Regions from separate parts of the Streptomyces sp. NBC_00390 genome, predicted to be linked through region 1. Evidence: riboswitches for the same ligand, from Rfam matches in the RefSeq annotation. Region 1 holds a riboswitch; the other holds the start of a gene.
What was found. A riboswitch is a leader RNA that binds a small molecule or an ion and turns the genes downstream of it on or off. The one in region 1 is predicted to bind glycine.

Region 1 (3,436 bases):
CCGCGTGCTCCGTGATGCCGACCGTCGACACGCCGTCCTCGGCGGCCGACAGCCACTCGTGCTCCTTGCTGTAGCGCAGCTGCTGGGGGTTGCTCATGACCTGAATTCTCCTGTACGCGGGGGAGTGCTGGTGAACGAAGAGAGGGTGCGGACGATCACTTCTGGCGCTTGTAGAACGGCAGCGCCACGACCTCGTACGGCTCGTGCGTGCCGCGGATGTCGACACCGACGCCCGGCGTACCGGGCTCGGCGTGGGCCGCGTCCACGTAGGCGATGGCGATCGGCTTGCCGAGGGTGGGGCTCGGGGCACCCGAGGTGACCTCGCCGACCACCGTGCCGCCGGCCACCACGGACATGCCGGCTCGGGGGACCCGGCGGCCCTCGGCGATCAGACCGACGAGCTTGCGCGGCGGGTCGGTCTCGGCGCGCTCGGCGGCGGCCTGCAGCGCCTCGCGGCCGACGAAGTCACCGCTCTTCTCGAACTTCACGACCCGGCCGAGCCCCGCGTCGAAGGGGGTCAGCGAGGTGGTCAGCTCATGCCCGTACAGCGGCATGCCCGCCTCCAGGCGCAGCGTGTCCCGGCAGGAGAGACCGCAGGGGATCAGGCCGGCCGGGGCGCCCGCCTCGGTCAGCGCCTGCCACAGCTTCTCGGCGTGCTGCGGCTCGACGAACAGCTCGAAGCCGTCCTCGCCCGTGTAGCCCGTACGGGCGATCAGTGCCGGCACACCGGCGACCGTGCCGGGCAGGCCCGCGTAGTACTTCAGGCCGTCCAGGTCGGCGTCGGTCAGCGACTTCAGGATGCCGGGGGACTCGGGACCCTGGACGGCGATCAGCGCGTACGCGTCACGGTCGTCGCGGACCTCGGCGTCGAAGCCTTCGGCGCGCTCGGTCAGGGCGTCCAGGACGATCTGCGCGTTGCCCGCGTTGGCGACGACCATGTACTCGTTGTCGCCGAGGCGGTAGACGATCAGGTCGTCGACGATCCCGCCGTTCTCCTGGCAGATCATCGTGTAGCGGGCGCGGCCGACACCGACGGAGCCGATGTTGCCGACCAGCGCGTAGTCGAGGAGGGCGGCGGCCTGCGGGCCGGTGACGGTGATCTCGCCCATGTGGGAGAGGTCGAAGAGACCGGCCCTGGTACGGACGGCGTTGTGCTCGTCGCGCTCACTGCCGTACCGCAGCGGCATGTCCCAGCCCGCGAAGTCGGTCATGGTCGCGCCCAGCGAGCGGTGCAGGGCGTCGAGAGCGGTCAGACGGGGGGCATTGCTCATGGATGAAGCTCCCAGGGCATGGCGGCGAGGACAATCCTCCCCATCTGTCATCGGAACCTGAGAGGTTCGCCCCGACCCCGCGTACGGGTAGTCGTGACTTGCACCTTGGGTGGAGCCACTCGACAGCGGCTCGCTTTTCAGATCTGCCTCATCGCGCGCGGTACGGGGCCTGAGAGATTCAAGGGAGGATCTTGCTCCTTCGGCGCCCGCCACACCAGGTGGCCGGGACTCTCCCGCGCGGATTCAAGCGGCCGGTATGCAGTTGGCGCGCACATCATTGCACGCATCGGGGAAGAGTGGGCGGTGGCCGGGAAGCGGGCTGTGAGGACGCCCGTGTCGCGCCGCCTTAAATAGGTTGAGTGGCATTACCATTTCTTTACGCTTTATGGGCAAGGGTGATGGGTGTCCCGAGATGGGGGAGGGTGATGACCTTGCAGCCGTCCGGCGCATACGCCACGTCGGCCGGAGTACCCGCTCAGCCGGCTGTCCCCGTCCGGGGCCGCGGGCAGGCGGGTGCATCCGTCCTGCGCGACCTGAGGCACCGATCGGGGCGCGGCCCGCAGAGCCTTGTCTTCGCCGCCGGTGACGTGGTGATCGTCTCCGGTCTGCCCGGCAGCGGAAAGTCCACGCTGATCGAGCGGGCCGCACGCGGTCTCGGGATCGACTCCCAGGACACCCGGGACAGGTGGGACGCCCGTATGCCCCGCCTGCTGCCGTACGCCGTGTACCGGCCGTTCGTCCGTATCGCCCACTACGCGGGCCTGCGGCGCGCACTGCGCTCGGGCCGCAGCGTGGTCGTCCACGACTGCGGCACCCAGGCGTGGGTGCGGCGCTGGATCGCCCGCGAGGTGCGCAGACGGGGGACCGGACTGCACCTCGTACTGCTCGATGTCACCCCGCGGGTGGCCCGCGAGGGCCAGCGTGAGCGTGGGCGCGGCGTCTCCGGCTACGCCTTCGCCCGCCACCGCCGGGCGGTCGCCCGTCTGCTCGCGGCCGCGGAATCGGGCCGGCTCCCGGCCGGCTGCGCCTCGGCGGTGCTGCTGGACCGCGCCGCGGCGGCGGGGCTGACGCGGCTGGGCTTCACCGAGGAGTAGCCGGACGGGCCGGGCCGGTCAGGCCGCCGTCGCCTCCGCCCGCGGCACCACGTGCCGCCGGTGCTGCACGCATCGTGCGCGGGCCCGGGTCCCGCAGGGCGGGGTGGGCTCTCAGCCGGCCACCGCGGCCCCGGTCGGTCCCTGGGAAAGCCTTGCGTGCCGCGCCGCGCCGCGACGCCTCCTCGGCCGGTGCGACCGTCCGGGGGCCTTCCGGCACCCGGACGGGTCGCCGTGGGCAGGGAGGGACCCGTTATCGTCGGGGACGCGACCCCGGAACGTGCGGGGGAGGACCGGGGGAGAAGGACACGCACATGGAGACTTCGGAGCACACCCACCAGCAGCCGTACAGCGGCTGGCCGGGCAATGAGCTGGAACAGGTGCTCGGCGCCGCGCTGGGCAACCCCGCGGCCGGAGGGCGGCTGGTCGAGGTGCTCGGCCGCAGCCATGTCTGGGTCCCGCTACCGAGCGGCGGCGGTCCCGACAGCCCGAATCTCGATCTGCCCACCGTGGAGATCGACGGTGCCCCCTACGTCCCTGTCTTCAGCTCCGAGCAGCAGTTCTTCGCCTGCGTCGGGAGTCATATGTCCTTCACCGTGGCGCCCGCCCGGGAATTCGCGCGCGGGCTGCCCCCGCAGCTCGGCATCGCCGTGAACCCCGGCGGCGCCGTCGGCGTCCCGCTGCCTCCGCCCGCCGTCGCCGAGCTGTGCCGGGCGGGACGTACCCCGCTCGAGGGGCCTGCCACCGGAGGCAGGGTGCGGCTGTTCGAGCCGGACTGGCAGGAGGAGCCGGTCGACTTCCTCTCGGCTGCCGCCGGAGAGTTCGAGGCGACCGGAATCGTCCTGACCGCCCGCCGTGCCCTCGCCTCCATCGAGGGGGACCCGCCGGTCCTGTTCATCGGCGTCCAGCTCTCCTCCTTCGAGGGCTCCGACCGCAACGCCCCGATGGACGCGCTCGGCCGTGCGCTGAGCCGGGTACAGCTCGGCTGGCCGGTCAACCTCGTCCTGCTGGACATAGCCCAGGACCCCGTCGGCGACTGGATGCTGGAGCGGGTCCGGCCCTTCTACCAGCGCC
Region 2 (3,436 bases), 4.5 Mb from region 1:
GGGCACCGAGCGTGAGCTGCTGGGGCCGATGTCCGTGCGGACGCTGCCGGGCGTGGGGCCGGCGACGGGGGAGCATCTGCGGCGTGCCGGCATGACGACCGTGGCGGAGCTCGCGGAGGCAGGCGAGGACGAGCTCGTACGGCTGCTGGGGAGGGCGCACGGGACCTCGCTGTTCCGGATGGCACTCGGCCATGACGACCGGCCGGTGGTGGCCGAGCGTGACGCGAAGTCGGTTTCGGTGGAGGACACCTTCGACGTGGATCTGCACGACCGGGTGCGGGTGCGCATGGAGGTCGAGCGGCTGGCGGAGCGTTGTGTGCGCCGGCTGCGGGCGTCCGGACACTCGGGACGGACCATCGTGCTGAAGGTGCGGCGGTTCGACTTCTCGACGCTGACGCGCTCGGAGACGCTGCGCGGGCCGACGGACGATCCGGCAGTGGTGCGGGAGGCCGCAGGACGGCTGCTGGAGGCCGTGGACACCACCGGAGGCGTACGACTGCTCGGGGTGGGCGTCACCGGGCTCACGGACTACACGCAGGAGGACCTGTTCGCCCAGGCCGCCGCCGAGGACCACGGCGACGGGGGAGCCGCACCGGAGGAGTCCGAGGCGGCCGCTGGGGGGCAGGGCGGGCGGCCGGAGGGCCTGGGGCAGGACCACGGCGCGAGCGCGCCCGAGCTGCCCGCCGAGCGCCGCTGGGCGGCCGGACATGATGTGCGGCACGCCCTGTACGGGGCGGGCTGGGTCCAGGGCAGCGGCGTAGGCCGGGTCACGGTGCGTTTCGAGGAGCCCGGCTCGGCGCCCGGACGCGTGCGCACGTTCCGGATCGACGACCCCGATCTGGAGCCGTCGGACCCGCTGCCGCTGGTGGCGTCGCCCGCGCCGGCTCAGTCCTCCTGGCCGGAGACCCGCCCGAAGGACGGGTCCCCCGACGAGGGGGCGGGCGTCTCGGGCGGAGAGGAGATGTCGAGCCCGTAGTGGTGGTAGAGCTGAAGTTCCTGCTCGGGCGAGAGGTGTCTGCCGACGCCGAAGTCGGGTGCGTCCTTGATCAGTGCGCGCTCGTAGGGGACACGGAGGGTGTTGTCGACGACCTCGCTGGGCTCCAGCGGGACGAAGGCATCGCGCCCGAACAGGCCCGTGCGCACGGCCGCCCATTCGGGTACGCCTGTGGCATCGTCCAGATACACCTCGTCGACGGTCCCGATCTTGGTGCCGTTGCGGTCGAACGCCTTGCGGCCGATCAGGCTGCGCGGATCGATGTCGGTCTGCACGGTCCCTCCAACAGGTCGCAATTGATCTGTAAGGACTACGAAAGGCTACATCTCGGGTGTCGGCCACTTGAGCGATCGGCGAGGAGGCGCGCTGGTAGGCTGGCTAGCGGCTGCTGACCCTGTGCGGGAGAGTCCTCCGGTGAAAGTGCCGGCGGCGCCGAAGGAGCAAATCCTCCCCGGAATCTCTCAGGCCCCTGTACCGCACGGGAGAGGTCACTCTGGAAAGCAGGGCGAGTGTCGGACGGCATCCGCTCTCACCGACGGTGAAAGCCGGACGGCCCGTGGGCGTCCGGTGAAACTCTCAGGTTGAGATGACAGAGGGGGAGGCCGTCCGGGCATCCGTGCCGCGATGCCCCTCGCAGGTCGTTCAAGACCAGGAGGCCTCCCATATGACCGCCAACCGGATTCCGCTTTCCCAGCTGGAGCGGGGCACCCCCTTCGAACAGCGCCACATCGGCCCTGATGCCGAGGCCCAGGCGAAGATGCTGGCGCAGGTCGGTTACGGGTCGCTCGACGAGCTGACCGCCGCCGCGGTCCCGGATGTGATCAAGAGCGCGGAGGCGCTCGATCTCCCCGATGCCCGTACCGAGGCCGAGGTGCTCGCCGAGTTGCAGGCGCTCGCCGACCGCAATCAGGTCCTCGCTCCCATGATCGGACTCGGGTACTACGGCACCTTCACGCCGCCGGTCATCCTGCGCAACGTCATGGAGAACCCGGCCTGGTACACCGCCTACACGCCGTACCAGCCGGAGATCTCCCAGGGCCGTCTCGAGGCGCTGCTGAACTTCCAGACCGTGGTCGCCGATCTGACCGGTCTGCCCACCTCCGGCGCCTCTCTCCTCGACGAGGGGACGGCGGCCGCCGAGGCCATGTCGCTGGCCCGTCGGGTCGGCAAGGTCAAGGACGGCGTCTTCCTGGTCGACGCGGACACTCTGCCGCAGACCGTCGCCGTGATCGAGACCCGCGCCGAGCCGACCGGCGTGGAGGTCGTCGTCGCCGACCTGAGCGACGGCATCCCGGCCGAGATCGCCGAGCGAGGCGTCTTCGGCGTCCTGCTGCAGTACCCGGGCGCCTCCGGTGCCGTACGGGACCTGGGGCCGGTCATCGAGCAGGCCCACGGGATCGGTGCGATCGTCACCGTCGCGGCGGACCTTCTGGCGCTGACGCTGCTCACCTCACCGGGTGAGCTCGGTGCGGACATCGCGGTCGGTACCACCCAGCGCTTCGGCGTCCCGATGGGATTCGGCGGCCCGCACGCCGGCTACATGGCCGTCCGCGAGAAGTTCGCCCGCAGCCTCCCCGGCCGCCTCGTCGGCGTCTCCGTGGACGCGGACGGCAACAAGGCATACCGCCTGGCCCTGCAGACCCGCGAGCAGCACATCCGCCGCGAGAAGGCCACCAGTAACATCTGCACCGCCCAGGTGCTGCTCGCCGTGATGGCAGGCATGTACGCCGTCTACCACGGCCCGCAGGGCCTGAGGGCGATCGCCCTGCGCACCCACCGCTACGCGGCCGTCCTTGCCGAGGGACTGCGCGCCGGCGGCGTCGAGGTCGTGCACGGCTCGTACTTCGACACGCTGACCGTCCGGGTACCGGGCAAGGCCGCCGATGTCGTGGCCGCCGCCCGCGAGAACGGCGTCAACCTGCACCTCGCGGACGCCGACCACGTCTCCATCGCCTGTGACGAGACCACCGGGCGGGCACAGCTGACCGCCGTGTGGGCCGCCTTCGGCGTGCAGGGCGACATCGAGGCGCTCGACGCGGCGATCGCCGACGCGCTGCCGGCCGGCCTGCTGCGCAGCGACGAGGTCCTCACCCACCCGGTCTTCCACCAGCACCGCTCCGAGACCGCGATGCTGCGCTACCTGCGCCGCCTCGCCGATCGTGACTACGCGCTGGACCGCGGCATGATCCCGCTCGGCTCCTGCACCATGAAGCTGAACGCGACCACCGAGATGGAGCCGGTGACGTGGCCGGAGTTCGGCCAGATGCACCCGTTCGCGCCGGTCGAGCAGGCACAGGGCTACCTCACCCTGATCCGTGAGCTGGAGGAGCGTCTCTCCGAGGTCACGGGCTACGACAAGGTGTCCATCCAGCCGAACGCCGGTTCGCAGGGCGAGCTTGCCGGCCTCCTCGCCGTACGCGCCTACCACCGCGCCAACGGCGA

Region 2: linked by a shared signal. The riboswitch ahead of gcvP (aminomethyl-transferring glycine dehydrogenase) and the one ahead of gcvT (glycine cleavage system aminomethyltransferase GcvT) in region 1 are both predicted to bind glycine.

What each region holds. Positions count from the first base shown of each region.
Region 1 is NZ_CP107945.1:2,654,711-2,658,146, reverse strand. Features, by position in the region: gene gcvH (glycine cleavage system protein GcvH) at 1-97, opposite strand, end outside; gene gcvT (glycine cleavage system aminomethyltransferase GcvT) at 156-1,271, opposite strand; glycine riboswitch at 1,420-1,517, opposite strand; gene OHS70_RS10960 (AAA family ATPase) at 1,697-2,365, shown strand; gene OHS70_RS10955 (enhanced serine sensitivity protein SseB) at 2,677-3,436, shown strand, end outside.
Region 2 is NZ_CP107945.1:7,131,530-7,134,965, forward strand. Features, by position in the region: gene OHS70_RS31615 (DNA polymerase IV) at 1-976, shown strand, start outside; gene OHS70_RS31620 (PRC-barrel domain-containing protein) at 886-1,269, opposite strand; glycine riboswitch at 1,384-1,481, shown strand; glycine riboswitch at 1,482-1,597, shown strand; gene gcvP (aminomethyl-transferring glycine dehydrogenase) at 1,659-3,436, shown strand, end outside.